3 regions of the Rhizobium sp. B230/85 genome follow, and region 2 is predicted to be linked to each of the others. Evidence: predicted binding sites of a transcription regulator. Region 2 holds the regulator's gene; each other region holds the start of a gene.
What was found. The regulator LexA, encoded in region 2, represses DNA repair genes until DNA is damaged. The targets are predictions, from matches to a motif close to TGTTCNNNNTGTGTTCNG.
Positions count from the first base shown of each region.

Region 1: a site for LexA is predicted at 6,354-6,371, ahead of J5289_RS13915 (putative DNA modification/repair radical SAM protein). Genes of this name have one in related genera too.
Region 3: a site for LexA is predicted at 3,557-3,574, ahead of J5289_RS13065 (ATP-dependent helicase). Genes of this name have one in related genera too.

Region 1 covers NZ_CP072156.1:2,876,368-2,886,347, forward strand. The annotation lists gene carB (carbamoyl-phosphate synthase large subunit) at 1-2,268, shown strand, start outside; gene J5289_RS13905 (DUF2235 domain-containing protein) at 2,369-3,622, shown strand; gene J5289_RS13910 (UdgX family uracil-DNA binding protein) at 3,612-5,102, opposite strand; gene J5289_RS13915 (putative DNA modification/repair radical SAM protein) at 5,117-6,349, opposite strand; gene greA (transcription elongation factor GreA) at 6,598-7,074, shown strand; gene J5289_RS13925 (glycosyltransferase family 4 protein) at 7,092-8,144, shown strand; gene J5289_RS13930 (glycosyl transferase) at 8,108-9,022, opposite strand; gene J5289_RS13935 (Lrp/AsnC family transcriptional regulator) at 9,025-9,492, opposite strand; gene trxB (thioredoxin-disulfide reductase) at 9,736-9,980, shown strand, end outside.
Region 2 covers NZ_CP072156.1:2,099,995-2,109,974, reverse strand. The annotation lists gene J5289_RS10285 (VOC family protein) at 1-864, opposite strand, end outside; gene lexA (transcriptional repressor LexA) at 1,030-1,749, shown strand; gene J5289_RS10275 (ComEC/Rec2 family competence protein) at 1,730-4,189, opposite strand; gene gltA (citrate synthase) at 4,491-5,780, shown strand; gene lpxB (lipid-A-disaccharide synthase) at 5,809-6,990, opposite strand; gene J5289_RS10260 (LpxI family protein) at 6,987-7,868, opposite strand; gene lpxA (acyl-ACP--UDP-N-acetylglucosamine O-acyltransferase) at 7,870-8,688, opposite strand; gene fabZ (3-hydroxyacyl-ACP dehydratase FabZ) at 8,685-9,152, opposite strand; gene lpxD (UDP-3-O-(3-hydroxymyristoyl)glucosamine N-acyltransferase) at 9,145-9,980, opposite strand, start outside.
Region 3 covers NZ_CP072156.1:2,689,070-2,699,049, forward strand. The annotation lists gene J5289_RS13040 (aldo/keto reductase) at 1-821, opposite strand, end outside; gene J5289_RS13045 (LysR family transcriptional regulator) at 913-1,818, shown strand; gene J5289_RS13050 (HNH endonuclease) at 1,972-2,319, shown strand; gene J5289_RS13055 (hypothetical protein) at 2,338-2,583, shown strand; gene J5289_RS13060 (OmpA family protein) at 2,654-3,322, opposite strand; gene J5289_RS13065 (ATP-dependent helicase) at 3,617-6,088, shown strand; gene J5289_RS13070 (hypothetical protein) at 6,376-7,944, opposite strand; gene J5289_RS13075 (N-acetyltransferase) at 8,254-8,673, opposite strand; gene J5289_RS13080 (GNAT family N-acetyltransferase) at 8,719-9,216, opposite strand; gene fucP (L-fucose:H+ symporter permease) at 9,533-9,980, shown strand, end outside.

The sequences.
Region 1 (9,980 bases), 780 kb from region 2:
GTCGTCACCAAGATCCCGCGCTTTGCCTTCGAGAAATTCCCCGGCGCCTCGCCTGTGCTGACGACCGCGATGAAGTCGGTCGGCGAAGTCATGGCCATCGGCCGGACCTTTGCCGAATCCCTGCAGAAGGCGCTTCGCGGCCTTGAAACCGGCCTCACCGGCCTCGACGAGATCGAGATCCCCGGCACCGAGGAAGGCGAAGGCAGCCGCAACGCCATCCGCGCCGCCATCGGCACGCCGACGCCGGACCGACTGCGCATGGTGGCCCAGGCGCTGCGCATGGGCATGAGCGCCGAAGAGGTGCACGAAGGCTGCAAGATCGACCCATGGTTCATCGCGCAACTCAAGGCCATCGTCGACATGGAAGCCCGTGTTCGCGAACACGGCCTGCCGGACGATGCAGTCAATCTGCGCATGCTGAAGGCCATGGGCTTTTCCGACGCGCGCCTGGCGACCCTCACCAACAAGCGTCCGAAGGAAGTGGCCGAGAAGCGCAATGCCCTCAACGTGCGTCCGGTTTTCAAGCGGATCGACACCTGCGCTGCCGAATTCGCCTCGCCGACTGCCTACATGTATTCGAGCTACGAGACGCCCTTCGTCGGCGAAGCGCGCTCCGAAGCCAATGTGACGTCAGCCAGGAAGGTCGTCATCCTCGGCGGCGGTCCGAACCGCATCGGCCAGGGTATCGAGTTCGACTATTGCTGCTGCCACGCCGCCTTCGCGCTGCAGGATGCCGGCTATGAAGCGATCATGATCAACTGCAACCCGGAAACCGTGTCGACCGACTACGACACCTCGAACCGGCTCTATTTCGAGCCGCTGACGGCCGAGGACGTGATCGAGATCCTGCGCGCCGAGCAGGAAAGCGGCGAAGTCGTCGGCGTCATCGTCCAGTTCGGCGGCCAGACGCCGCTGAAGCTTGCCGAAGCGCTGGAAAAGAACGGCATCCCGATCCTCGGCACAGCGCCTGACATGATCGATCTCGCCGAAGACCGCGACCGCTTCCAGAAGCTGTTGATGAAGCTCGACCTCAACCAGCCGAACAACGGCATCGCCTATTCGGTCGAGCAGGCCCGCGTCGTCGCCTCGGAAATCGGCTTCCCGCTCGTTGTCCGCCCGTCCTACGTGCTCGGCGGCCGCGCCATGCAGATCATCCATTCGGAATCGATGCTGCAGACCTACCTGCTCGACACCGTGCCGGGCCTGGTGCCCGAGGACATCAAGCAGCGCTATCCGAACGACAAGACCGGCCAGATCAACACGCTGCTCAGCAAGAACCCGCTGCTGTTCGACAGCTACCTGTCGAATGCCATCGAGATCGACGTCGATTGCCTGGCCGATGGCGAGAATGCCTTCATCGCCGGCATCATGGAACATATCGAGGAAGCCGGCATCCACTCCGGCGACAGCGCCTGCTCGTTGCCGCCACGCACGCTTTCATCGGAGATGATCGACGAACTGGAACGCCAGACCAAGGCGATGGCCAAGGCGCTGAATGTCGTCGGCCTGATGAACGTCCAGTACGCCATCAAGGACGACGTCGTCTACGTGCTCGAAGTCAATCCGCGCGCCTCGCGCACCGTGCCTTTCGTTGCCAAGGCCATCGGCGCGCCGATCGCCAAGATCGCTGCCCGTATCATGGCTGGCGAAAGCCTCGACGCAGCTTTTGCTGCCTACGGTGAAAAGCCCGATCCGCGCAACCTCAAGCACATTGCCGTCAAGGAAGCCGTTTTCCCGTTCGCCCGCTTCCCCGGCGTCGACACACTGCTCGGCCCTGAAATGCGCTCGACCGGTGAAGTCATCGGCCTCGATACCGACTTCGCTCTCGCCTTCGCCAAGGCTCAGCTCGGCGCCGGCGTCGAACTGCCGCGCGGCGGCACGGTTTTCGTAGCCGTGCGCGACGACGACAAGCCGCGCGTCCTGCCGGCCATCCGCATGCTCGTCGAACAGGGCTTCAAGGTGATGGCAACCGGCGGCACGGCCCGCTTCCTCGCCGAACACGGCATCGCCACGACCAAGATCAACAAGGTGCTGGAAGGCCGCCCGCACATCGAGGATGCCATCCGCAACCGCCAGGTCCAGCTCGTCATCAACACGACGGACAGCAACAAGGCGATCTCGGACTCCAAGTCGATACGCCGCGCAACGCTGATGCAGAAGGTGCCCTATTACACCACCATGGCCGGCGCCGAAGCCGCCGCCATGGCGATCCAGGCCCTGAAAGCCGGCAATCTGGAAGTCCGGCCGCTGCAGAGCTATTTTCGTTGAAGACACCCGAAGCATGACTGCGGTGCAGTCAGCATAAATCGCCCTGCGCAAAAACGCCTCCGATGCTATTAGCTTTGCTATAGCTTCGGAGGCGTGCGACATGGCCAAAAACATAGTCATATTATTCGACGGCACATCCAACGAGATATCGGCCGACCGCACCAATATACTGCGGCTCTTCGGCATCTTGCGACGCACCGACCGGCAGATCGTATATTACGACCCCGGCGTGGGAACGTTTGGAGCGGCAAATGCCTGGTCCAAGGCATACCGCAGGGCCGTCGAGATATGGGGTCTGGCCACGGGGTGGGGGTTCGACCAGAACGTCAAGGACGCCTACCGTTTCATCGTTGATAATTATCAACGCGCACCCCGAGGGCCGGATGGCAAACGGGTTGGTGAAGACGACCGCATCTATATTTTCGGTTTCAGTCGCGGTGCCTATTCTGCACGCGTTCTTGCTGGCTTCATTCACGCCTTGGGAATTGTCAGCAAGTACCATGTCAATCTCATCGACTACGCATACCGGACCTATAAGGGCATCCCCGACATCGAGCAGACAGTCTGTACGCCCGCCGAACGCGCGACGGACGATGCCCCATCTGCGTTCACCAGCATGCGTCTCTACGAACGGACATTGAAGACCTACAGGCCCAAGATCAAATTACTGGGCCTCTTCGACACCGTAGCCTCGATCATCGAGTCGGGAAAATGGATGCCGCAGCTTAAAACCCTGCCTTTTACCAATACCAACCCCAGTGTCGAATGGGTGCGACAGGCATTGGCGATTGACGAGCGTCGAACGATGTTCAATCCGATGCCCTGGGCCGCCGGCCAGGAATATTGGGGTGGTCCATTCCGGCCTGCGAACCCCGAGATGCAGAATTCCAAGGAAGTCTGGTTCACGGGCGTGCATGGCGACGTCGGTGGCGGATACCCGGAAAAAGAGAGCGCAATTATCAAAATACCGCTCGAATGGATGATCCGCGAAACTATGCCTACTGGGCTGGATTACAGCCAGCCAACGATTGACAAAATAGTCCTCGGAGACGATCCGAAGGAGGTTTACGTCAAACTGGATCCCTTGGCGAAAATGCACGACTCGATGACAGCCATGTGGAAGGTCCTCGAATGCGTCCCTCGCCGCGTGCCGGAGACTTCCTGGAAAAGACGCGGAAATACAAAAGGCATTTACATACCGTTTTGCGATCATCGTCTCATTCCGGACGGCGCGATCATCCATCAATCAGTCATCGAGCGAAAAGAGGGGCGACCTATGGATGGTCCATATGCACCGCTGAATTTTCCATCCCGCTATGGCGTGGAACGCGGACCAGCCTCCATCACGTCATGAGGGCCCTTATAGAACGAATCTCCGCTTGAAACCGCGCCAGTTCCTCAGCCTTGCGCCCCGCGTCGGGAATGCGCAGCAGATAGGACGGATGGACGGTAACAAACAGTTTGCTGCCATCTGCCAGCGGAACCGGACGGCCCCTCATATCCTCGAGCTTCTCCCGGCTGTCGGTTAGCGCGAACAGCGCCGTAGCGCCGAGTGCCACGGTCAGTTTCGGGCGGATCAGCGCACGCTCTCCGTCGAGCCACCAGCGGCAGTGGCGGACCTCGCCCATCGTCGGCTTCTGGTGGATGCGCCGCTTGCCCCGCAGTTCGTATTTGAAATGCTTGACGGCATTGGTCACGTAGAGCGTCGTCCGGTCTATGCCGGCATCGTCGATCGCCTGGTTGAAGACCTTGCCGGCCGGGCCAACGAACGGGCGGCCTGCAAGATCCTCGTGATCGCCCGGCTGCTCGCCAACCACCATCACCGATGCGTCGACAGGCCCCTCACCGAACACCGTTTGCGTGGCGTGGCAGTGCAACTCGCAGCGGGTGCATTGGCGGGCCGCCTCCCGCAGCCCTTCCATGCTGCCCGCTGGCGCCGCCGATACGGGCATTTGCTCGGCAGCTGCCGCCGCCTGCAGCCTCTGGTGAAACGGCAGCGGCTCGGTTGCCGCGCGCCTTGCCATCGCCAGCACGCTGGCCTCGGCGCCGGCGATGAGACCGGGAATGAGATCGGCCTCCGGCAGGTTTTTCCAATATTTTTTCGGCATCTCGGCCTGCATGGCCTTCACCTTCAATCGTGCAGGATTGAAGATATTGCTGAAATAGGTGCGCCACAGCGTGTCCGCCTCGTCTGTCAGCGATGGTTTTTCAACCGGCAGATCGGAGATCGTCAATTGGGTGCCGTCCCAGGCGGCCGAGCCGCGCGGCGTGGCGATCAGCCAGTCCATGTCGTTAAACCGGCGCTGAAAGAACGGCGCGCTGCGGGCGACGATATGATGGTCCGGCTCGAACCAGGCAACGAAGCGCCGCCGCGGCAATGCCAGCGCGGTATCCACCTCCTTGAATCGCACAAAGGCGGTCATCTTGTGACAGTCCCGACGGACAGACTTCTGCAGCATCAGCGCCCGGTGAACATCGACATCCGAGACCATGCCGAGCAGATGGCGGTCGCTGCAAAGACGAAACAGGATGCGGTAAAGCAGCGCAAAACGACCGGGATCAGAATGACAGATCACGGCCTCCGCCAAGCTGATGAAGGCTGGAGGCACGGAAACGGGTGATGAGCCTGCAGGCCTGACGCCCGCCTCGCAACCTGATGGAAGCTCCGTCGGCTCCAGCAACAGGCGCTCGCCAGCAGTGCCAAACAGGTCTCCGCCCAACGTGGCCTCGTGCCAGTCGATGGCCTCGGGCAACACACCTTCCGCAAGCAGCCGCCGCGCCACGTCGCGCCATTCGGCCAAGTCACCCCTACCCTTCAGCGTTACACGACGCATCGCTGCCGAACCCATCAGAGCAGCGTCAACTGTACGGGCTTGGGCGCAAACATGGCACGAAGATCCTGCCGGTCGGCCAGCTTTCGCGGGCTCCAGCCCTCGGCAACGATGAAAGCCTGCACCTTCTTCACGGACACTCCGAGGCGCGCGAGGTCCTCGATCCGAAGCCGGCAAAAACCACGGGCCGACAGAATGGCCTTGACCGTCTTCGTGCCGAGCCCCGGCACCCGCAGCAGCGTCTCGCGCTCAGCGGAGTTAATGTCGACCGGGAATGCGTTTCGGTTGCCAAGCGCCCAGGCCAGTTTCGGATCGAGATCGAGATCCAGCATGCCACCCGCCTGTTGGCCGGTAATCTCGGCGATCCCAAAGCCGTAAAATCGATACAGCCAGTCCGCCTGGTAAAGGCGATGCTCGCGCATCAGCGGCGGCTTGATCAGCGGCAGGTTCTTCGACGAATCGGGGATCGGGCTGAATGCCGAATAGTAGACCCGCCTCATCCCGTAGCTACCGTAAAGCCGTGCGCTGGTCCCGAGAATGGTTGCATCGTTCGCATCGTCGGCGCCGACGATCATCTGAGTGCTCTGGCCGGCCGGCGCGAAGCGCTTGCGCTTCTTGCTCTGTAGCGTCGGATCGCTGGCTTCCTCGATCTTCAGCCGCAGCGCACCCATCGCCTGGCGGATGCCGGCAGGCTTCTTTTCCGGCGCCAGACGGGTGATGCCGACATCGGTCGGAAGCTCGATGTTAAGAGACAGGCGGTCGGCATAAAGCCCCGCCTCCTCGATCAGCTTCGGCGACGCCTCCGGAATGGATTTGAGATGGATGTAGCCCCGAAAATTATGCGTGGTCCGCAGTTCACGTGCGATCCGGACCATCTCTTCCATCGTGTGGTCGGAGGAGCGGATGATGCCGGAGGACAGGAACAGGCCCTCGATGTAATTGCGCCGGTAGAATTCCATCGTCAGCCAGACGACCTCCTCGACCGTAAACCGGGCTCTCTCGACGTTGCTTGAAGATCGGTTGACGCAATAGGCGCAGTCATAGATGCAAAAGTTGGTCATCAGGATTTTCAGAAGCGAAATGCATCTTCCGTCCGGCGCATAGGAATGGCAGATGCCGGAGCCTTCCGTTGACCCCAATCCGCCGGACTTCGCCGAACTGCGCGTCGAGGTACCGCTGGAGGCACAGGACGCATCATACTTGGCGGCATCGGAAAGAATGGCTAGACGATCGTTCAGCGACTTTTTCATATCATGTTCACTATATGTTCTATCACTAATCGTCAAGACGGACCGCTTCGGATTGTCGATAAAGTAAGCAGGCTAACGAAAAGAACCACATGCACTTGCACCGTTGCGGTGCGAATTCTCTGGAAATCGGCGGTCGTATTCTGTTATAAGTGCCCCATATAGCGGCTATTGCACGGTTCCGAAGTTTTCCTTCGGGACCTGTTTTCTTTTGTGTCGGCAGCTACGACATAGGACTGAAGGACAGAGACATGGTTGACAAGGTACCGATGACGCAGAGCGGCTTCGCCAATTTGCAGGAAGAACTGCGCTGGCGCCAGCAGCAGGAACGGCCGCGGATCATCGAGGCAATTTCCGAGGCTCGCGCCCACGGCGATCTGTCGGAAAATGCGGAGTATCATGCCGCCAAGGAAGCCCAGAGCCACAACGAAGGTCGCATCGGCGAAGTCGAGGATCTTGTGGCTCGTGCCGAAGTCATCGACCTGTCGAAAATGTCCGGCACCACAGTCAAGTTTGGCGCCCGCGTCAAACTGGTGGATGAGGACACCGAGGAACAGAAGACCTACCAGATCGTCGGCGACCAGGAAGCCGACGTGAAGGCCGGCCGCATCTCCATATCTTCGCCCATCGCACGTGCGCTGATCGGCAAGGAAGTCGGCGATTCCATCGAGGTCAATGCCCCCGGCGGTTCCAAAGCCTACGAAATTCTCTCCATCACCTGGGGCTGAGCCCGGTGGCAGCAGACCTGCGCGAGACCGAGATCGTCGCGCCGAATTTCAAGCGGCGATTGTCGGGGGTCACCTCGACCATCGTGCAGCTCATTCCCAAGCAGGTCGCGCTCGGCACCCGCATCGTAACGCTCGGCCCAGGCTTGCCGCCGCACCTGCCGAAACTTGGCTGGAGCCAGTTGCCGAGCCTCTGGGTGCGGCCACGCCGATACAAGGTTCGCGTCTGGCATGCCCGCCGCAACAATGAAATGCTGTTTGGCCTCTTGTTGCGGGCTGTGTTGCGCATGCCGATCAAGCTGCTGTTCACATCGGCAGCGCAACGGCGCCATTCGGCTTACACGCGTTTTCTGATTCGCCGCATGCACGCCGTCATCGCCACCAGCACCCGTTCCGGCAGCTTCCTGCAGGTGCCCCACACTGTCATCCAGCATGGTGTCGACCTAAAACTGTTCCATCCGCCGGAAGGGCCGGCCGACCGCATGGCCGCGACGGACCTCCCCGGCCGATACCTGATCGGCTGCTTCGGCCGCGTGCGCCACCAGAAAGGCACAGATCTTTTCGTTCAGGCAATGATTGAGCTGCTGCCCAACCATCCCGATTGGGTAGCGATCGTCTGTGGCCGTGTGACACCGGAGCATAAGGTGTTTGCCGACGGTTTGACCAAGGCCGTCGCTGACGCCGGCCTGTCGGATCGCATCCGCTTCATGGGAGAAGTCAACGACATCCGCCCCTGGTATCGCCGCGCAACGCTCTACGTGGCGCCTTCGCGCAATGAGGGTTTCGGCCTTACGCCGCTGGAAGCCATGGCCTCGCAGACGGCGGTCGTCGCCTCCGATGCCGGTGCCTATGCCGAGATGATCGTGCCGGGCGAGACCGGCATGGTCGCTCCGGCGGGCGACGGCCCTGCCCTCACGGCAGCCATCGAAACCTATCTGGCCGATCCCGACGAGGCCCGCCGCCAGGGCCAGAACGCTGTCGTCCATGTTCGCAGCAATTTTGCGCTGGAAAAGGAAGCCACCGCTATCGCCGCCGTCTATGCAGGCCTGCTGGGCGAAAAACGGTCGTCATAGCCGAAGCCGGCACCGGCCAGTGCCGACACCGGCGAATAATTGACGATCTCGATGCCCCGCTCAGCCGCAACCGCCCTGGCAAGCACGAAATGTGCAACGATGCGGGCTTCCGCGTCCGCAATGCCGGATGAAGCGGTTTCGCCAGTGGTCTCGTAGAAGCGCGGCTGATGGGCGTTGGATATGTCGATGCCGAACAGCCCGACTGTCTTCGGTTCACAATAGAGAGCAAACTGCAGGGCAGACACGGCAACCGAGCCACCACGAAAAACCCCGCGATCCGGGTCGAACGAAAGGCCGGCATTGACCGCCGCATCCCTGCGAATGAAATCGAAGGCCTGGATCGTATCGTACCGCCGCCGCCTTGCACCGTAGGGTTTACGGATATCATCGATCAGCACGATGATCCGGTCGCGCAGGAACCCCAAGTCTATCTCGCAAATAGCCCGCAACACCTCGACGGAAAACAGGCAGGGCGTATCGTCCTTCACCCGCTGTTTCAGGAGATCGAAGTGTCGCCAGATGAACCGCTCGTCCTCGACGGCAACGGCCAGCGCGTCTGCGACCGGCTGGCCGGACAGGCTGATGGCCCCGTTCAGCAGAATGGCAGTTTGCGGCGGCAGACGGGAGAGATCGTTACCGGCTATCGAGGGGCCGGAGCCGACGATCGCCACCGTGTCGCTGGAGCGGCTTCGGAGGATAGAGGCGCTCGACAGCGCCGCGACAGCAGCGCCACGATAGCGAACCTCACCCGGCGCATCCACGGTTGCCCGTGCGACGGACAGGCCCGGAAACGCATCCTGGAAATGCGCGCGCGCGCTGCCGAGCAGCAGGCGCGTGCCCGTCTTGATCAGTGAACGGTGCCAGGGGCGATCGGACATGCCTAGAGTTCCACCAATCCCAGCTTCTTGACCTGGCGGATGGTGAGCATGGTGCGGACGGTGTCCACATGCTCGTTGGCCGTCAAAACCTCGATGACGAAATCCTGGAAAGCGGTGAGGTTCTGGGCGACGCAATGCAGCAGGAAATCGCTGTCTCCGGATACCATCCACGCCTGGCGCACCAGCGGCCATTGCAGCGTGGTGGCGGCAAATGCCTTAAGATTGGTTTCCGACTGGTGCTTCAGCCCGACCATGCAGAAGGCGACAAGATCGAAGCCGAGCCGCGGGCTGTTGAGCATCGCATGGTAACCCTCGATGATGCCTGCTTCCTCGAGCTTGCGCACCCGCCGGAGACAGGGCGGCGCCGATATTCCGACTCGGTCGGCGAGCTCGACATTGGTCATGCGGCCGTCCTGCTGCAGTTCGCGAAGAATTTTTATGTCGATGGCGTCAAGTTCTGCCCGCAGCACGGTCATGCCTTTCTTTAATTCCTCCGTCGCACCTTCTATATAAAGAGCAGAAATTCGCAACAATGTTTCCCGCGCACGCCTGAATCTTGCCCGTTGGCCATTTGCCCTGTTGGTAATGCAAGGCTGCCCTTGAATAAATGCATGCGACAATCATAAATGAGGCAGCGCATGGGAAAGATCGACGGCAATGCCGCTAGCAGGCAGGGCCACCATCCCATCGCTGCCATTGAAAGGACTTCCCTCATGTCTGCCCGCCACACGAAGGTGCTCATCATCGGTTCCGGCCCCGCCGGCTATACGGCTGCAGTCTACGCTGCCCGCGCCATGCTGAAGCCGGTGCTGATCGCCGGCATGGAACAGGGTGGCCAGCTGATGATCACCACCGATGTCGAAAACTATCCGGGCTTTGCCGATCCGATCCAGGGCCCCTGGCTGATGGAGCAGATGCTGCAGCAGGCCAAGCACGTCGGCACGGAGATCGTCAACGA
Region 2 (9,980 bases):
AAACAATGCCCCCTGCCCGGGAGCGGCCTTCACCAGAATAGTGTTGCTCTTGCGTGTGTAGGTCACGCCGTTACCAGCCAAATGCGCTTCTGTCACGGAAAGATCGCGAACCGCAAAGACGATTGCCCGCCCCCGCAGGCCCGCATCTTCACCGGATGGCGCCGCCTCATAGAAGGCCTCCATCCCCTCGCCGCTCAAGATGTCGATTTCCACATTGGCTGCCGATGCTGTGATGCCAAAGGAATGCGGAGCGATTGCGGCACCATTGCCAACTTGGCTGATGAGCCCGGAAAACGCCTCCGGGCTGGCGCAGGACAGCACAATGCGCGAAATGCCGAGAACGCCGTTCGGATGCCTCTCCAGCGCGCTGCGATCCGTCGGCATCGCATTAATGCGCTCGCAGGTGAAAACGAAGAAATCCGGGGCACGCAAATCTGCGGCGAAAGCAAGGCGAAAGCCGGCAATCGATTCGGACCCGTCCGGCATGCGCATCGGCCTTTCGAACTCGAGGATCTTGCCGGCCGAGACCCCGCGGTCGCGAAAGCGCTGCTGGTCGCTTTCAGCATTGCCGGTTGCGAAGGCAATGGAGGAAAAACCATCGTCGCCGACGCGAAACCGGAAAGCCTGGTCGCGCGCGACGAAGACATTGCCGGCCAGCGCCGACGCCTCGCACTCCGAGAGACTGGCAATGCCGAGTGGCTCGAGATAGGTCTTGTCGGCGAAGAAAACGCAAGCATTTTCAGTACCAAAGGGATGCCGTGCATCGGCAGCGACAGTGAAGCCAAGCTTGCTCAGCCGCTGGCGCGCAGAGGCTATATCGCAGGTCGGCAGGACCAGATGGTCGATTGGATAGGCTGCTGTCATGGTTTGTCTCCACCCTGCGAAGCCGTCAGCGACGGCAGCGCGACATGATCTTCCAAAAATGCGATTATTCCAACGGCGTTCACAAAGATTTAGTCACTTGCGGAACACATATGGAACATATAGTGTCCGTTCTGGCTTTGTTTCGCACTTGGAGCACGAAAAACGATGTTGACGCGCAAGCAACAGGAACTGCTTCTCTTCATTCACGAACGAATGAAAGAGTCCGGCGTGCCGCCTTCTTTCGATGAAATGAAGGACGCGCTGGATCTGGCGTCGAAATCAGGTATCCATAGGCTGATCACGGCACTGGAGGAACGCGGCTTCATTCGCCGCCTGCCGAACCGGGCGCGTGCCATCGAGGTCATCAAGCTTCCCGAGGCCTATAACCCGAATGCGCAGCCACGGCGCGGCTTTTCGCCGAGCGTCATCGAAGGCAGCCTTGGCAAGACGCCGGCGGTCGCCGCAGCGCCGACAAAGCCCGCAGTCGACGACCGCAGCGGCTCCGTCTCGCTGCCGGTCATGGGCCGCATCGCCGCCGGTGTTCCCATCGCCGCGATCCAGAACAACACCCACGACATCATGGTCCCCGCCGATATGGTCGGCGCCGGCGAGCATTACGCGCTCGAAGTGCGAGGCGATTCGATGATCGAGGCCGGCATCTTCGACGGCGATACGGTCATCATCCGCAATGCCAGTACGGCGAGCCCCGGCGACATTATTGTCGCCCTCGTCGATGACGAGGAAGCAACGCTCAAGCGCTTTAGGCGCAAGGGTGCCTCCATTGCACTCGAGGCAGCCAATCCGGCTTACGAGACCCGCATCTTCGGCCCGGACAGGGTAAAGATCCAGGGGCGACTTGTCGGACTTATCCGCCGGTATCACTGACCGGTGACGTGGCATCGGTACCGGTGAAGGCCGGCTTTCGCCAGTCATAGGCTCGATGCCTCTCCCATGGACGGTCAAGGGCGCTGAACGCGGTGATGAACTTTGGCTCAGGAGATATCAAGTTGACCTCGATGGAACCTGTTTTGCGTAGCGATGCGCCGGTGTAGAGCACTGCACCGGACCGACAGAGATCAAGGCGAAGTTTGACCGGCGTGATGACAATGTCGGCGGTATCGCAGGCCGGCCCCAGATAAGCCGCATCGGAGATAGTCACCAGCATCGCGCCCGTCTCGAGCATGGCAACGCACCAATCGCGACCATGGCAGGCAAACCCGCCGTCGACCGCATTGTCCAGAGCAGTTTCCATTGCTGATCGCAATGTGGCCTGATGCTCCGCATCCATACGGGTCGAGGGGCGGCCACGAACGGAATGGGGCGGGGTCGAGTTGTCCGGCGGCAGCATTTGCGGCGGCGTATCCTCTGACACCGGCAGGGCTCGCTGCCATTGCTGATAGATGAAATCCGGGGGGCGCTCACGATTGCGCTCGAGTCTCCCCTGCCGGAACATGGCGACCAGTTCGCCATCCTCCGAAATCAGCAGTTCCGATTTCTGGAGAGACGGTTGGAAGGCGGCAAAAGTCACCGAGGCCGCAATCAGCAACGCGCCGGCATGGCGCATGGGCGTTCGCAGCACCGTCATCAGCATGAAGCCGGCAATGATGGTCGGGAAAAGTCCGCTAGGCAGGCGCGCGAAGGGCACATTGCCGCCCCATGCAGCCACCGTCTTTGCGATGACCATGACGATATCAAGTCCCCAACCGGTGACAAGCCAGAACACGCCGTCGAGGCCGAAGGGCATCATCAGCATGGCAAGCATGCCGACCGGCATGACGATGAATGACACCACCGGCATGGCGGCGAGATTGGCAACGAGGCCATAGGTCGCCAGCCGGTGAAAGTGTTCGATCGAGAAGATTGCCGTCGACGCGCCGCCGATGAACGACGTCATGGCGATGCCGGTGAAGAAGCGGCTGACCGCCCGCACCGGCATCGGTGCCCGGAAAGCAGCAAACCGCCGCTCGCGGGGCGGACGTCGCTTCCATAGCGAATAGCCGGATACAAGGGCGATGGTCGCCGCATAGGACATCTGGAAACTCGGGCCGAGGATCTGCGACGGCGAGAGCACTAGAATGGCGATAGCCGAAAGGGCGACATTGCGCAGGCTGAAGGATGGTCTGTCGAACAGCACCGCGACCAGCATGATCGCCATCATGATGAAGGCCCGTTCGGCCGATACACCGAAGCCGGAAATGAAATAATAGGCGGTGACGGTGATCAGCGCACCGACGGCTGCAATTTTCTTGGTCGGAAAAGCCTGCGCCAATCCGGGAAACAGGCTCAGTGCATGCCGGAGGCCGACATAGAAGATACCGGCCGACAAAGCCATATTCAGTCCCGAGATGGCAATGATATGAGCGAGGCCGGACACTCTTAGGGCATCCGTCGTTTCAGGCGAAATCGCCCGACGTTCGTCGTTGACCAGCGAAGCCGCGAAGGCGCCGGTGTCGCCGGGCAGGATCGAGCGGATTCGGTCGCCGATATGGCCGCGCAGCCCAGTCAGCCAGCGGTCGGTCCTTTGGAGCGTCGTTCGCTCGCTGGTGTCGTCGACGCTGGCCATCATCAGTTGCGGCGTACCGTAGAAGAAACCGTTGGCACCGGTGCCTTCGAAATAGGCAGTGAAGGCAAAATCGTGGAGGCCGGGCAGCGCCGGGCCGGCTGGCGGGCTCAACCGGGCCCTGCCCTCAACCACATCTCCGAGTTCGAACGGTACATCCTGGCCGCGCACGAGAAGGGATATCTGCTCCGGTGGCCGCCGAACGACAGGCGCGTCTGTCGCCAGCAGATCCAGCACGTAGCGCCACCGCCCTTTGTCGTCCACTTCGCGGCGCTGAACCTGACCGGTGATGGTGGTAGTCACGGGCGAGTCCAGCATGATCGTCGACGCTCGCCATGTCTCCCATTCAGCGAGAAGCATGCCGAGCAGGCCCAGCGCCGCTGCGAACGCCAGATGCCGCAACGTTGGGCTCAGATTGTGTTTCAGGAGGCAGACGGCGGCGAGCACCAGGAAGACCGCCGCAATGCCCGTCACCGGCGGATTGCCCGGAAGCTCGAACCAGATTATGGCTCCGCAGCCGATGTAGACGGGCGCAAACAGCATTGCGCGACCGTGGGCGGCCTCTTCGGCAATCATCCCCGCGGTTGCGATTCGCCACCCGTTGAGCGAAAGGGCAGCGCGCTTCGGCCACGGCACGGCGTGTTGCGTGCGGGCAGGCATCCGTCCAAGCTTGGCAACGGCGTTGACAGTAGCGCGCGAACGCTCGGCGAGGCCGAGAAATACCTGGCGATGACCTTGCCTCTCGCGCGCGTCCAACTCTGCCATTCGCCAGTCAGCCCCGCTCGCAATCTTCAAGCCCAGGGTATTTTTGCAACCTTTGCTCGAACAATTCAACTGAAATCGATTGAAATGCGTCCCGCGGGAACGTCGCTTCTGGAATGCCGCAGATCGGGCTTTAAAGGCATCGCAGTCATGGCGGAGGCGCTGCCCAAAAGTTGATACCGCGATGCACAAATACCGGTCAGGGTAACTTGGCATTAGCCTCTGGATCATATAGCTAATCTTTAGACGCTTAACCCTTTGGTGCTTTTTTAAGGCACCAACCCGCCAAATCTTGGAGGCTCTCATGACGGAACAAAGCGCGAAACTGACCTGGGGTGATAAGACTGTCGATCTGCCGGTGAAGGCCGGTACCATCGGTCCGAGCGTCCTCGACATTGGCGCACTCTACAAGAATACCGCTTCCTTCACTTACGACCCCGGCTTCACCTCGACCGCATCGTGCGAATCCAAGATCACCTATATCGATGGTGACGAAGGCGTTCTGCTGCATCGCGGCTACCCTATCGAGCAGCTGGCCGAAAAGGGTGACTTCCTGGAAGTCTGCTACCTGCTTCTCTACGGCGAACTGCCGACGGCTGCGCAGAAGAAGGATTTCGACGACCGCGTCGTTCACCACACCATGGTGCATGAACAGATGACGCGCTTCTTCACAGGCTTCCGCCGCGATGCACATCCCATGGCTGTGATGTGCGGTTGCGTTGGTGCGCTGTCGGCCTTCTATCATGATTCAACCGATATCACGGATCCGCACCAGCGCATGGTGGCGAGCCTCCGGATGATTGCAAAGATGCCGACGCTTGCCGCGATGGCGTACAAGTATCATATCGGCCAGCCTTTCGTGTATCCGAAGAACGATCTCGACTATGCGTCGAATTTTTTGCGCATGTGTTTTGCGGTTCCTTGCGAAGAATTCGAAGTCAATCCGGTTCTTGCCCGTGCGATGGACCGCATCTTCATCCTGCACGCCGATCACGAGCAGAACGCCTCGACATCGACGGTCCGTCTTGCCGGCTCTTCGGGCGCAAACCCATTTGCCTGTATCGCGGCCGGCATCGCCTGCCTCTGGGGCCCGGCCCATGGCGGCGCCAACGAAGCTGCACTGATGATGCTGCAGGAAATCGGCACCGTCGATCGCATCCCTGAGTACATCGCCCGCGCCAAGGACAAGAACGATCCTTTCCGCCTCATGGGTTTTGGTCACCGCGTCTACAAGAACTACGATCCGCGCGCCAAGATCATGCAGAAGACGATGTACGAAGTGCTGGAAGCAACCGGCAATGCCGGCGATCCGCTAATGCAGGTTGCTTTGGAGCTCGAAAAGATTGCTCTGAACGACCCTTACTTCATCGAAAAGAAGCTGTATCCCAACGTCGACTTCTATTCGGGCATCACCCTGCGGGCACTCGGTTTCCCCACGGAAATGTTCACCGTGCTGTTCGCACTCGCGCGTACCGTCGGCTGGATTGCCCAGTGGAACGAGATGATCGAAGATCCGCAGCAGCGCATCGGCCGTCCTCGCCAGCTCTACACCGGCGAACCGAAGCGCGATTACACACCGGTCGACGGCCGCTAAACGCCTTAGACTTTATAAAAAAACCCGCTCAGGAATGGGCGGGTTTTTTGTTGTCCAGAAGTTCGAGCACAATGGATGCTGCCTTTTCTCCGGGCGGTGTCTCCGTCTGCATCCGGTCCCAAACGAGGTCGAAACCCTCGATCATCGCGCGCCGCTGCTGGGTGTCGCTCGACAGGCGCTCGAGCCAGCGGGCCAACAGGCCCGGCAGCAACATCTCGTTGATCTGCTCCGGCACGATGACATAATCGGCAACCAGGTTGGGCAGCGCAGCGGTCCAGGTCTTTATCCGCTTGTGCAGCAGCTTGACGATAAAATCCGTGCTGTACGTCGAAATGACCGGCACACCGGTCAAGCCGAGTTCCAGAATCACCGTCCCCGACGCTGCCATCGCTGCGTCGGCTGACGCGAAGGCCTGCCACTTGGCGGCAGTACCGATGACGATCTCGGGCTTGATCTCCCAGTCGGCGACCAGCTTACGAACCAAATCTTCGCGCCGGGCAACTGTCGGCATGACGAATCGCATGCTTTTATTACGCCGGCTAAGTTCATCAACAGTCTGGCGAAAGAACGGCATCAGGTTATTTATTTCGGAAGACCTTGAGCCGGGTAATAATATTATGGTCCGCGTGTCGTTCGCGTCGAGCGGCGGACGGGCGGCGCGCTGCCGGCGCGCGTAGACCAGACCGGTATCTGTCACCAGGCGGTGACCGACGTAGGTCGTCGGCGGGCCGCCGAGACGTTTCATGACTTCCGGCTCGAACGGCAGGACAGCCAGGACGTGATCGACGTAAGCGAGCATCGCTGTGGCACGATATTCTTTCCAGGCCCAGACGCTCGGGCAAACATATTGGACGATCGGCAGGTCGGGCAGCGCCTTGCGGACCCGCTTGGCCACCCGGTGGGTAAAATCCGGGCTGTCGATGATGACGAGGATATCCGGCCTTGCGGCGATGACGGCCTTTGCCGTTTCGCCGATAAGGGCAATCAGCCGCGGCAACTTGGCGATCACCTGGGTGAACCCCATCAGCGACAGTTCGGAGAAATCGTAAAGCGACTTTAGTCCTTGCGCCTCCAGTCCATCGCCACCGACGCCTACGAGCTCGAGCGGTCGCGTCGTCTGCAGGCGCAGGGCGGCAACGAGATCGGCGCCCAGCAGATCGCCGGAGACTTCCCCGGCAATGATGGCGACCTTCAGGGGCGAAGTGTTCACTGGATGCCTCCGGCAGTCAGGCCGCGATCGATACCGAACAAAAACAGGCCGGCCTCATTGGCAGCGTCGATCGTCGCCTTACGCTCCAGTATCAGCGCACGCCCGGCCTCGACAGCAACGCCACCGAGGCCAGCTGCCTTGGCGTTGAGGATGGTCGATACGCCGATGGAGGGCAGATCGGCGCGCAGGTCCTGCTGCGGCTTACAGAGCTTCACCAGCACGCCCCGGCGCCGGTGCGATATGCGGCCGGCTGCCCGAAGGCCTGCGACGCGCTCGATCATCTGGTCCGTCCCCTCGACGCCTTCGAGCGCGACGATGCGTCCGCCGACGCTGACGGCGCCCTGTCCGACGTCCAGCATGCCGAGTGCATCGGCGGCCCTGGCTGCTTGTTTGATGTCTCGCATGTCATCCTCGGACGGCGCGTGGCTGCCGAGCGTGCCGGTTGTCGCAAGCAGATCCGGTGCGATGTCGTGCGCGCCGATGACCTTGCGACCTTTGACCTCGAGCAGGCCGATCACCATCTTCAGCACGGTATCGTCGCCGCCGGACAGCAGCGTTTTGACGACGCCCGGCATTCTGACCAACGATTGCCAGGTTGGCCGTATCTCGCGCCATTCCGGGCGTCGGGCAACGCTGCCCGACATCACGATACGGCGCACATCGTAACGATCGAAAAGCGCCTCGAATCCCTTGAAGTCACCGACGCCGAGCAGCGCGTGGTCGTAGTCGCTCCAGTCGCGGAGAACCTCGTCCTTCAATACGACGATGACCGGGTTTTCGCCTGCCTGTCGGGCGGCCTCGGCGAGGTAGGCTGGCAGAAAGCCGCTGCCGGCGATGATCGCCAGGCGGCCCTTGTCGTCGTTCCCGCTATCGTTCACGTCAGTTCTTGTTGCCGCGATGCGGCGACGAAAGGGCGCGATCGCTATCAGCGGCGATAAAGTCGAGGATTTCCATCACCTCGGCGCAGTCGGCAAACTCGGTGCGGATTGCAGCCGCATTTTCGCGGATCGAACCTTCGCCCTCGAACACCGCCTTGAAGGCGCGACGGACCATATGAATGATCGGCCGCTCGATACCCGCACGCGTCATGCCGACAACGTTAAGGCCGCCCAATATCCCCGGGTTTCCGTTCAGCATGCCGTAGGGGATGACATCGTAATTGACCGCCGAGAGACCACCGATGAACGCCTGGCGGCCGATGCGGGTAAACTGGTGCACGGCACAGCCTCCGCCCAGGATGGCGCGGTCGCCGATCACCACATGGCCGGCAAGCATGACGTTGTTGGACATGATCACGTTGTTGCCGACCCGGCAATCATGGGCGACGTGCGAGTTGGCGAGAAACAGGTTGTTGTTGCCGACGATCGTCTCGCCGCCAAATTCAGCGGTGCCGGCATTCATCGTCACGCCCTCGCGGATCGTGCAGTTGTCGCCAACCGTCAGGCTGGTGTCCTCGCCGCCGTGATGGACACTCTGCGGATCACCGCCGACGACCGCCATGGGAAAAATTTTGCAGCCTTTGCCGAGGGTCGTGCGGCCGGTGACAACAGCATTGTTCAAAAGCTGGACATTGTCACCCAGCACGACCTTGTGTCCGACGAAGCAGAAAGGCCCGATAGAGACGCCCTCGCCCAGCACGGCGCCATCTTCGACGATGGCCATCGGGTGGATAGTGGCGCTCTTTGCTATGCCGCTCATGATTCTTCCTTGCGCACGATCATCGCGCCGATATCGGCCTCAGCAACCTTGGTGCCGTCAACTTTTGCATCACAATGAAACTTCCAGATATTGCCACGCTGGCGCTGTTTCGCAACGTGAAACTCAACGCGGTCGCCAGGCACGACCGGCTTGCGGAAGCGCGCATTATCGATGGTCATGAAGTAGACGAGGCTACCGCTCTGGCCTTCCTTACGGGCGCAGATAGCGCCGGCTGTCTGCGCCATGCCTTCGATCAGCAGGACGCCAGGCATGATCGGCTGATCCGGAAAATGCCCAGTGAAATGCGGTTCGTTGGCGGTGACGTTCTTGATCCCAATTGCGGAGTTGTCGCCATCGATCTCGATGATCTTGTCAACGAGGAGAAACGGATAGCGGTGCGGCAACAATTTCATGATCTCGAGGATATCGGCCGATCCGAGCTCGGTCCCGGGGTGATCAGTCATCCTTGCCATCCCGTGCCTTCTTGCGGCTTCCAATCTTAGCCATGGTCTCCGCCATCTCCCTTAGAAAATCCTTGATCGGCCGCGCCGGAACGCCGCCGTAGCGACCACCAGGCGCCAGATCGAATATAACGCCGCTACCTGCAGCAAGTTGCGCACCGTCTCCGACATGGATGTGACCGGCAACCCCGGCCTGTCCGCCAATCTGTACGCCGTCGCCGATGCGAGCGCTGCCTGCGATGCCGACTTGGCTGACAATCGCTGTGTGGCGCCCTATGCGGACGTTGTGGCCGATCTGCGCCTGATTGTCGATCTTCGTTCCTTCGCCGATGACGGTGTCGTCCATCGTGCCCCGGTCGATCGTCGTGTTGGCGCCGATCTCGACGTGATCCTGGATGATGACGCGTCCGACCTGGACGATCTTCAGCATGCCCGCCGGACCTGGCGCATAGCCGAAACCATCCTGCCCGATGCGCGCACCGTTATGAATGATGACGTTGTTGCCGACATAGGCACAAAGAACGCTGGCCCCAGCACTGATCGAGCAATTCCGGCCAATCTTGACGCCAGCGCCGATAATGGCACCTGCGCCAATCTGCGTCCCCGCGCCGATCTCGGCATCTGCCCCGATAACCGCCATCGGTTCGACCAGCACGTCGGCCTCGAGCCGTGCCGTGGGGTCGACAAACGCGGCAGGTGATATGCCGCTCTTAGCTGTTCCGACGGTTACAGCGCGCATTGCGGCAGGATGCAGCAAGGCGCCGGCAATCGCGAAGGCAGCATGGGGCTTTGAGGATAGTATGATCGGCACGTGTGGCGGAATTATCGACT
Region 3 (9,980 bases), 590 kb from region 2:
ATTGCGATCTGAGGCACCGAACGCCCGGTTTCCTCGGCGATCCCGTCGAGGACATCGACGATGTCGAAAAGCTTGTCGTCATCAACGGGCGGTCCGAACTCTGCCGTCTGGTGAAGCCTGCTGCCTTCCGGCAAAGGCTGGCCACGGCGGATCTTGCCTGTCAGCCGCCCCCAGCCGAGCGGGCTCCAGACGAGCGCACCGACACCCTGGTCTGCGCCGAGCGGCATCAGCTCCCATTCGTAGTCGCGGCCAACCAGCGAGTAATAGACCTGGTGCGCGACATAACGAGGATGGCCGCCCCGGTCGGCTGCCGCCAGCGATTTCATCAGCTCCCATCCGGCAAAGTTCGAGGCGCCGACATAGCGGACCTTGCCCGATGAGATGAGATCGTCCAGCGTCGACAGCACCTCCTCCACCGGCGTATGGGCATCGAATGCGTGGAGCTGCAGCAGGTCGATGTAATCCGTGCCGAGCCGGCGCAACGCATCTTCTGTCGTGCGGATCAACCGCGAGCGCGAGGTGCCGGCATCGTTCGGTCCGTCGCCCATCGGCAGCGCCATCTTTGTCGATATCAGCACGCTGTCGCGGCGGCCACGGATCGCCTGCCCCAGCACTTCCTCCGAGGCACCCGCCGAATAGACGTCCGCCGTGTCGAACAGGTTGAGGCCAGCTTCCAGGCAGATGTCGATGAGGCGGCGGGCTTCGACGACGCCAGTCGTCCCCCAGGCACCGAACAGCGGGCCGCTGCCGCCAAACGTCGCCGCGCCAAAGCTCAAGGCGGGAACTTTCAGGCCGGATCGGCCGAGATATCTGTAGTCCATGGTCGTCTCCTTGCGTTTCGTCAAAGGTAGATTGCAACGACGATGTGAACTAGACTGCCGCAACGATCAGCATTCATGAGTTGAATTCACAGTGAGCAAGACCGACGTAAACCGTTCCGGCGAAATGGAGATCTTTGTCCGGGTGGTTGATCTCGGCGGATTTTCGGCTGCCGCCCGCGCCAGCCGCCTCACCCCGTCGGCAGTCAGCAAGCTCATGACGCGGCTTGAGGGGCGGCTCGGTACCAGACTGCTCAATCGCTCCACTCGCACGCTGCAGCTGACAACGGAAGGCAGCCTCTTCTACGACAGCAGCGTCCGGATACTTGCCGACATTGCCGAGGCGGAACGCAACGCCTCGGTCGGAGAATTGGCGATCGGCCGCATACGCATCAACACGAGCGCGTCTTTTGCCAATCATGTCCTTGCGCCACTCATCCCGCAATTTCTGCGGCTTTATCCCGAAGTCACACTCGAGATTACCGTTACCGACGCGGTCGTCGACCTCATGGCCGAAAATGCAGATGTGGCGATACGGGCTGGTCCGATGAAGAGTTCGCAGCTGGTCGCGCGCAAGCTTGGTGGCACGTCGATGGCGATCGTCGCCACGCCGGACTATCTTCAGGAGCATGGCACGCCGCGCACGCCAGCCGATCTCGACAGCCACCGGAAGATCGCCTTTTCCTATCGGCGTGCCGTTGCCGGCTGGCCGTTGATGGTGGACGGCAAGAGCGTCACGAAAAAGCTGGTCAACACGCTCGAGGCGAGCGATGGCGAGGCCATGCGACATCTTTGCCTGGCCGGCGGCGGCCTCGCGCGTCTGGCAAGCTTTACGATCCTAAACGATCTGGCCGCTGGACGCCTGGTCGTCGTGCTCGATGACTGCAACCCCGGCGACATCGAGGCGTTCCACGCCGTCTATATCGGCGAAGGCGGCCCAGTCCCAGCGCGGGTTCGTGCTTTGCTGGATTTTCTGGCCGAGCACGTCAGGCTGTCATAGGCAAGGTATAGTGCGTCGCAAATGCGAGGCTGAGACGACTGCGCAAGATCGTTGCTCCATTCCGTCAGAAGCGATATCTGCGGGAGACGCCTGCATCGATCGAAACGATACGAATGCACGACAGCACCAGCTCGAAAAATTGACCGAGGATATATGGCCCGCAAGAACAGAGACGACTTTGAATCATCGAACGCGGAGCCGGAGCCAACGATTTGCCCGCTCTGCGAGCGCGTGATCCCGGACGATCAGAAGGACGCCCACCATCTCGTCCCGAAGAGCAAGGGCGGCAAGGAAACCGTCTGCCTGCACCGCGTCTGCCACAACCAGATCCATGCAATCTTCACGGATAGCCAACTCGCCAAGAAGTTCAGCACGATCGAGGCCATTCTCGAGGATCCGGCTGTGCAGACTTTCGTGGCGTGGATCAAAAGCAAGCCGCCAGGATTTGCAGACCTGGCCAAGGAGTCCGGACAAGCCTCGGGCCGTGGGCGCAAACGGTAGTATCCGGGAGCACAGGCCATGACCCTCGATGAGCTCGTCACCCGCTATCGCCCGCATCTGGACGATGAATCCGTCGGGGTCCGGCGGAGCTGGGAGGAGATGTTTACCTACACGCTCAAGCTCTATCCGAGGGACACCCCTCTGGAAGCCTTCGATGTGCATAGCCTTGAGCAAAAGCTGATCTCTGCACGCCTGCACCCGCCCGTCGTCAACGGTTACGTCAAACGCTGGGCGGATTTGCTCGCGCGCGCACAGGACCTCTGATCTACAGCAGGATGAGTTCAGCCCGTCAGGGGCGGCGCGGGTCCTGCCTGCGCACGCCCTACATCGGCAATCAGCCGTTCTGGGTGATCGGCGCTATCTGGATTTCGACGCGACGGTTCTGCGCGCGGCCGGCTTCCGACGCGTTGCTGGCGACCGGCTGTGTCGGGCCGAAGCCGACGGCGGAGACGCGGCGCGGATCGATGCCCTGGGTGCCGAGATAGCCGGCAACCGAGTCTGCGCGACGCTCCGAGAGCTCCTGGTTATGCTGCATGCTGCCGGTCGAATCCGTATGGCCGTTGACGTCGATCAGCGTTTTGTTGAACTTGCGCAGAACGATTGCCACCGAGTTCAGCGTCTGGTCGAACTCCGGCTTTACGTAATACTGGTCGGTATCGAAGGTGATCGCCGACGGCATGTTGAGAATGATACGGTCGCCAGTGCGCGTGACGGAAACGCCGGTGCCCTGCAGCTGCTGGCGCAGTTCCGATTCCTGCTGGTCCATGTAATTGCCGATAGAACCGCCGGCGAGAGCGCCGATGCCTGCTCCGATCAGCGCCGCATTGCGCCGTCCGACAGGTGAGCCGCCGACGGCAAGGCCCGCAATCGCCCCGAGCCCCGCGCCGATGGCAGCGCCACCCGCAGTGTTCGAAACCTTCTGCTCGCCCGTGTAGGGATCGGTGGTCGTGCAGGCATTCAGGAAGGCAGCCGAGACGGCGAGTAGGACGAATTTCTTGATCATGGACGAGGGCCTCTGCTTCGATGACGAGACGTGTATCAAGGATTGCGGCAATATCATGAAAAATAATGACAGCCCCTTGTCAACGCACAGATTTGCCCCATGAGCGTCGTTGCGAACCATAGGCCGTAGTCGATGCGCGGGGACATTGCCGCGCGGGCGACGACAGGTCACCGCGCCCTGCCGTCTCCGAATCGCGCGCTGGGGCGGCTCCGATAGCGGGCGGGATGGCAATAAGGGAATGAAAGCAGAACATCTTTTCTGGCCTTTCGAATCCGAATCACTACATTACGCGACATGACGATAGGACACGACGACATTCCCTTCTTCGACGAAGAGCCCGAGCACGCCGAGCCAAGGCGCCACGAGCCGGCTGCAGCCCGCCCGCAGGCTGCTGGCGGCATTGCCGCGCGCGCCATGGCAGCGCGCGATGTCGGCCGCGTGCCGGATTACCTCGCCGGCCTCAACGCCGAGCAGACAGAGGCTGTCGAGACGCTGGAGGGGCCGCTGCTGGTACTGGCCGGCGCCGGCACCGGCAAGACCCGTGTGCTCACCACCCGTATCGCCCATATCCTGTCGACCAACCGCGCCTTCCCCAGCCAGATCCTGTCGGTGACCTTCACCAACAAGGCGGCGCGCGAGATGAAGGAGCGTGTTGCGCTGCTCGTCGGTGGCGCCGTCGAAGGCATGCCATGGCTCGGCACCTTCCACTCGATCGGCGTCAAGCTGCTCCGCCGTCACGCGGAACTGGTCGGCCTGACATCGGATTTCTCCATCCTCGATACCGACGACGTCGTTCGCCTGATCAAGCAGATCATCCAGGCCGAGGGCCTCGACGACAAGCGCTGGCCGGCAAAGCAGTTCGCCGGCATGATCGACGGCTGGAAGAACAAGGGCCTGACACCGCCCGATATTGCCGAGGGCGATGCCCGTGCTTTTGCCAACGGCAAGGGCCGCGAACTCTACGCTGCCTACCAGGCGCGGCTGAAGACGCTGAACGCCTGCGATTTCGGCGACCTGCTGCTGCATCCGATCACCATGTTCCGCCAAAACCCGGATGTGCTGAAGGATTATCACCAGCGCTTCCGCTATATCCTCGTCGACGAGTACCAGGACACCAACACCGCCCAGTACATGTGGCTGCGGCTGCTCGCACAACGGCCGAAAGGCGAGATGCAGAATGTCTGCTGCGTCGGCGACGACGACCAGTCGATCTACGGCTGGCGCGGCGCCGAGGTCGACAACATCCTGCGCTTCGAGAAGGATTTTCCGGGCGCCAAGGTGATCAAGCTCGAGCGCAATTACCGCTCGACCGAGCACATCCTCGGCGCCGCTGCCCATCTGATCGCCCACAACGAAGGCCGGCTCGGCAAGACGCTTTTCACCGACCGCAGCGATCCAGAAGACGCCAAGGTTCAGGTTCACGCCGCCTGGGACTCGGAAGAGGAAGCCCGGGCGCTGGGCGAAGAGATCGAGCAGCTGCAGCGCGGCGGCCACGCGCTGAACGACATGGCGATCCTCGTGCGCGCCTCGTTCCAGATGCGCGAGTTCGAAGACCGCTTCGTCACGCTCGGCCTCAACTACCGCGTCATCGGCGGCCCACGCTTCTACGAGCGCATGGAAATCCGCGATGCCATGGCCTATTTCCGCCTCGTCTGCCAGCCGGCCGACGACCTCGCCTTCGAGCGCATCGTCAACACGCCGAAACGCGGTCTTGGCGACACGACCGTGCGCGCCCTGCACGACTATGCCCGCGCCCGCAATATACCCATGCTGGCCGCGGCAGCCGACATCATCGAAACCGACGAGATGAAGCCGAAGCCGCGCAAGGCTTTGTACGACGTCGTGATGTCCGTCCGCCGCTGGCAGGAACGGCTCGAAAACGCACCCCACACGCAGCTTGCCGAGCAGATCCTTGAGGAATCCGGCTACACCGACATGTGGAAGAACGACAAGTCGGCTGAAGCGCCGGGCCGCCTCGACAACCTGAAAGAACTGATCCGCTCGATGGACAGCTTCGAGAGCATGCGCGGCTTCCTCGAACACGTCTCGCTGGTCATGGACGCCGAAAACAACGAGAACCTCGATGCTGTCTCGATCATGACGCTGCATTCCGCCAAGGGGCTGGAATTCAAGACGGTCTTCCTGCCCGGCTGGGAAGAAGGCCTGTTTCCCCACCAGCGCTCGCTCGACGAGAGCGGACGGGCGGGCCTAGAAGAGGAACGCCGGCTTGCCTATGTCGGCCTGACGCGGGCAAAACGCCTCTGCCACATCTGGTTCGTCTCGAACCGCCGCATCCACGGCCTCTGGCAATCCACCCTGCCCTCCCGCTTCCTCGACGAGTTGCCGAATACCCACGTGTCCGTCGCCGAGACCGAGCAATCCTACGGCGGCTATGGGCGCAGCGCCTACGGCCAGTCACGCTTCGACAAGGCCGAGCCATTCTCCAACAGCTACGGCACGCCGGGCTGGAAACGCGCCCAGGCCAACAAGACCGATGCAACGCGCGACAACTGGGGCTCGCGCTCCGGCCACGCGGTCGAGCGCATCGGCTACGGCGAAAGCGGCCCGAAGGCGCGCACCATCGACGGCGAACTGGTGGCAAAGTCGACCACCGACACGCCCTCGCGCTTCACAGTCGGCGAGCGCATCTTCCACATCAAGTTCGGCAACGGCAATATTTCAGCTATCGAAGGTAACAAGCTGACCATCGAATTCGACAGGGCCGGGCAGAAGCGGGTGCTGGACGGGTTTGTGGAGAGGGTGTGAGGGCGAAAGCGCGCTGTGGCGAGTAACCCCGTGGCGGATGTCGGCCCGTTGGGGACATTTTACGAATTCGAAGAATAGCTATTTAGCTCTGCGTCCAACGAATTCCGCAAACCGTCCTGCTTCGCCGTTAGCCTTAGGTAATCCAAGATCTCGACGATATATCCGGGATACGATATCCAACGATCTGGCGCAATCAGGACCTAATATTGAAGCGGTGTGGCAAAATGTAGGACGACACGGCACCTGAGGGCTGGGCGTGATCGCTGCGTCTTAATTGCGCCGCCGCCTTAATGAATAATGCAATCCCCGCGGCTTTCGCCGTTCTTGTCTGTATCCAGATAGCTCAGGTAGTCGATCAACATCTCGCTGCGCTGCTCAGCAAAATCATAGCCGCCAGCATTGGCAAGCATTTCCGTGAGCGCGGTGTCAGGGATCTCGCAACCCCGCCTGCGTTTTTCGAACGCCCCCAACCTTAGGCGTGCTCGATCAAGCGCGCTCTGCTTCGCCCGACGATCTTCATTAGCCCTATCGGCAAGCGTCTTTAGTGCCTTTTCAGCGGCCTGCCGCGCTACAGGGTTGGGCCAGATCTCGCCAGCCATGTCGATCGCCTCGGCCTCACGTTCGAGGCCCGGCCCCGCCTCGCTGCCATCATATTTTTCGAGATACCAAGTCAGTGCCTTGCTTCTGTCGGTATCGTAGAAGGCATCTTCACGGTGAACCTCCATAAATTCGGCAAACGACTGCTGAAGGAACTCCATGCCATAAATGCCCTTTTCAGCAATGTCGCTGAGCATCATCGCTGACTGCTGTACAGGCAGTCGGGCGAACACCTTCACCGCCTGATCGTGTTGACCGGCCTCTTCGAAGTGCAACGCAAGCGGTTGTATCAGACCCTCTGCAACTTCGCTGCGGATCACGCCAACAACGAAGGCCTGTTCCTGCGGGTTCTTGTATTTTTCTTTGGCCTCGCGCACATCCGTCTGCATCTGCGCCAGGACAGGATCAACAAGGTCAAGCGCAGCCTGCTCGCCTCGGCAAGCAAGCACACCAGTGGTCTGCCGAGACCAGTCTATCGCCTGTTTCTCTCTCTCCAGCTTCCAGCCCTGCTTCTCCTTCTCAAGCAGTGCGAGGATGCGCTCCCCTGGCTCATGATTGCCGTTATCACAGAAACGTGCAGCGGCCCGGCTCAGCCCCTCCCTCGGATCATAAGTCGCGGACTGCGGAAAATTATAGCGGCTGGCATAACGCTCCAGCGCATCCACATCATTATTTGCCATCCAGTCGAAAACCAGCGTGACGGTATCGAACGCATCGTTCCAGAGCATCTCTACGTGCTCGTCCCAAAGAGAAAGCGTAGCCGCGCGTTCTTTCTTAAGCAAAACGGGAAAGGCGAACTCAACGAAGTCGGCAAAGTTCGTCCTATCAGGCCCCTCTTGGCTGTCCAAAGCTTCCTCAAGGAGGTCAGCAGTCAGCCAGTCCGATGGAAGGAGAGGCCAGCTGGTCTTGTCTAGAGTGGCGAAGAAAGCCTCATCTGCTCCCGCCGCCTGCCAGCGTTGCCGAACCGCCTGCCACTGATCTGGCGGAACAAGCGCATAAAGCCTGCCGGCCCGCGTTGCATGTGGAGCGGCTTCGGCAATCGGATCGCGGCTGCTGAAATCCTTGATCGCTATGTCGAGTGCTACATCGAGGACACATTGTCGATCTTTAGGCTGGCAGAAGACGGCCCTGCTGCCAAAGGCGTCAAAAATGCCTGCGTTGGCGAACTGCGTTACGCAGAAAAACGATAATATGTTTGCAAAAAGGAGGGCAATCAGGAGACGATACTTCCGGAGAGGCAACCTTTTTGCAACGCGCATTATCGAGGTCACCCCATCCAGCCTGTCTGCTCATCGCACCTTCAGAGGCACCAAATAAGGTGCTTGTTCAGCATGACAAGGTCAGGGTGGGGACAGAATGACTGCAATTGGTGGTTGGCTCAACTGATCGCTGCAACACACTCACCGAAGCAGCCGTGGCCGCTCCAAGCGAAGCAGACACGCGACCTTTGCGATAAAGCTAGCGATGGTAAGGTACCGGATAATTGTCAAGGTGCAGCATTATGACCGGCCGACGGTGTCACCACCTTGCATATCCATAGAAGCTGATCCGCAGTCCTCGAGAAAAAATCACAGCATCTTGCGCAGGAAGAACCGCTGCATCTCGCCCGGATAGTGATCGAGCACGCCGAAGACGGTATAGCCTTGCTTCTCGTAGAAGCCTGGCGCCTGAAAGCTGAACGTATCCAGCCAGACGCCAACGCAGCCTCGCTCTCTGGCCCAGCCTTCCGCCTGTTGCAGCATCCTCGCACCAAGGCCTTGGCCGCGAAAGGCTTCGGGGACCACGAGCAATTCCACGAAAAGCCAGTCATAGCTGTAGCTCGCCCATAGACCACCCTGCACCGTTCCAGCCTCGTCGCGCAGCAGGATTGCGAGTGGGCCCCATGGCCCATCCACCTTTGAAGCATTGTAGTCGATCAGCGGTTGGCGAATTGCGTTGTAATCGTCATCGCTGGGCTGGGTGACAAGCTCGAGGTCAAGGGCAGACATGTCGTTCTCCCGTGGGTTGGCTAGGAACATTCCCGCAGGCAGCGGTCAGGTTCCGTAGAACGCCCTGTGATAGACCACAACGCCTTGTCGCGTCTCATCTTCAAAGTCGAGTCTTTGGAAATATTCCGCCGGGACTCCGGGAAAGCGCAAAGCGGGGTCGGCCTTGAACCCGAAGCGGGCATAGTAGCCGGGGTCGCCGAGGACGACACATCCAGCCGCGCCACGGGTTTTTATCTGGTCAAGTCCAGCTTCGATAAGCCTCCCTCCGAGGCCCTGTCGCCGCTTGTCGGGTCGCACGGCGACCGGCCCGAGCCCGTACCAGTTGACGGCTTGGCCATGGATTTCGACTGGAGAAAAGGCGACACGGCCGACAATTTCTCCATCCTTTTCTGCCACCAGCGACACCGTTAAAGCGCCTCCGGCTCTAAGGCCGTCAACAATAGCGCCTTCCGCGCCATCGCTGTGGGGAGCGCCGTCGAATGCGTTGGTGACGAGCACGCGGATCGGCTGAATGTCGTTGGCATTTTCGGGTCTGATGATCATCTGACGCTTGTAGCAGACAACAGAAAAACGGCAAAGAAGCAACAGCTTAGCGCAGTTTCAGTACCCTACTCTGCCGCTGAATTACCATCAGCCGCCACCGGTTCGACACCCCCAAGCCTCAATCCTGACGCTATGCTGCACTGCAAAAAACACAATGCTGCGGTGCTACCAATTGTCGCTGACTGCTTTATATCGTCGCCTACGGCCCTGCCTCCCGCGCTCTTTTGCGGATTTTCAGCGGGCCGCTGCCAATCTGCCGCCCGGCAGGGCCTGAAACGTTTCAGGCGCGGCGACAACAGTTTTGAGGATCAATAAAGTGGCTGGTATAACAACAAACAGCGCTGTCTCCGAAGGTGCCAAGGCGCCGGCGGGACAGAATTATCAATTTGCGCTTATTGCGCTCACCTCTCTCTTTTTCATGTGGGGCTTCATCACCTGCCTGAATGATATTCTGGTTCCGCACCTGAAAAACGTCTTTCAGCTGAACTATACGCAATCGATGCTCATCCAGCTCTGCTTCTTCGGCGCCTACTTCATCGTCTCGCTGCCGGCCGGCGCTCTGGTCAAGCGCATCAGCTACAAATGGGGCATCGTCGTCGGCCTCGTCATTGCCGCTATCGGATGCGCGCTGTTCATCCCCGCCGCCAGCTACCGCATCTACGCATTGTTCCTCGGCGCACTCTTCGTGCTCGCCGCCGGCGTCACCGTTCTGCAGGTTGCCGCCAACCCCTATGTCACCGTCCTCGGCAAGCCTGAAACGGCCG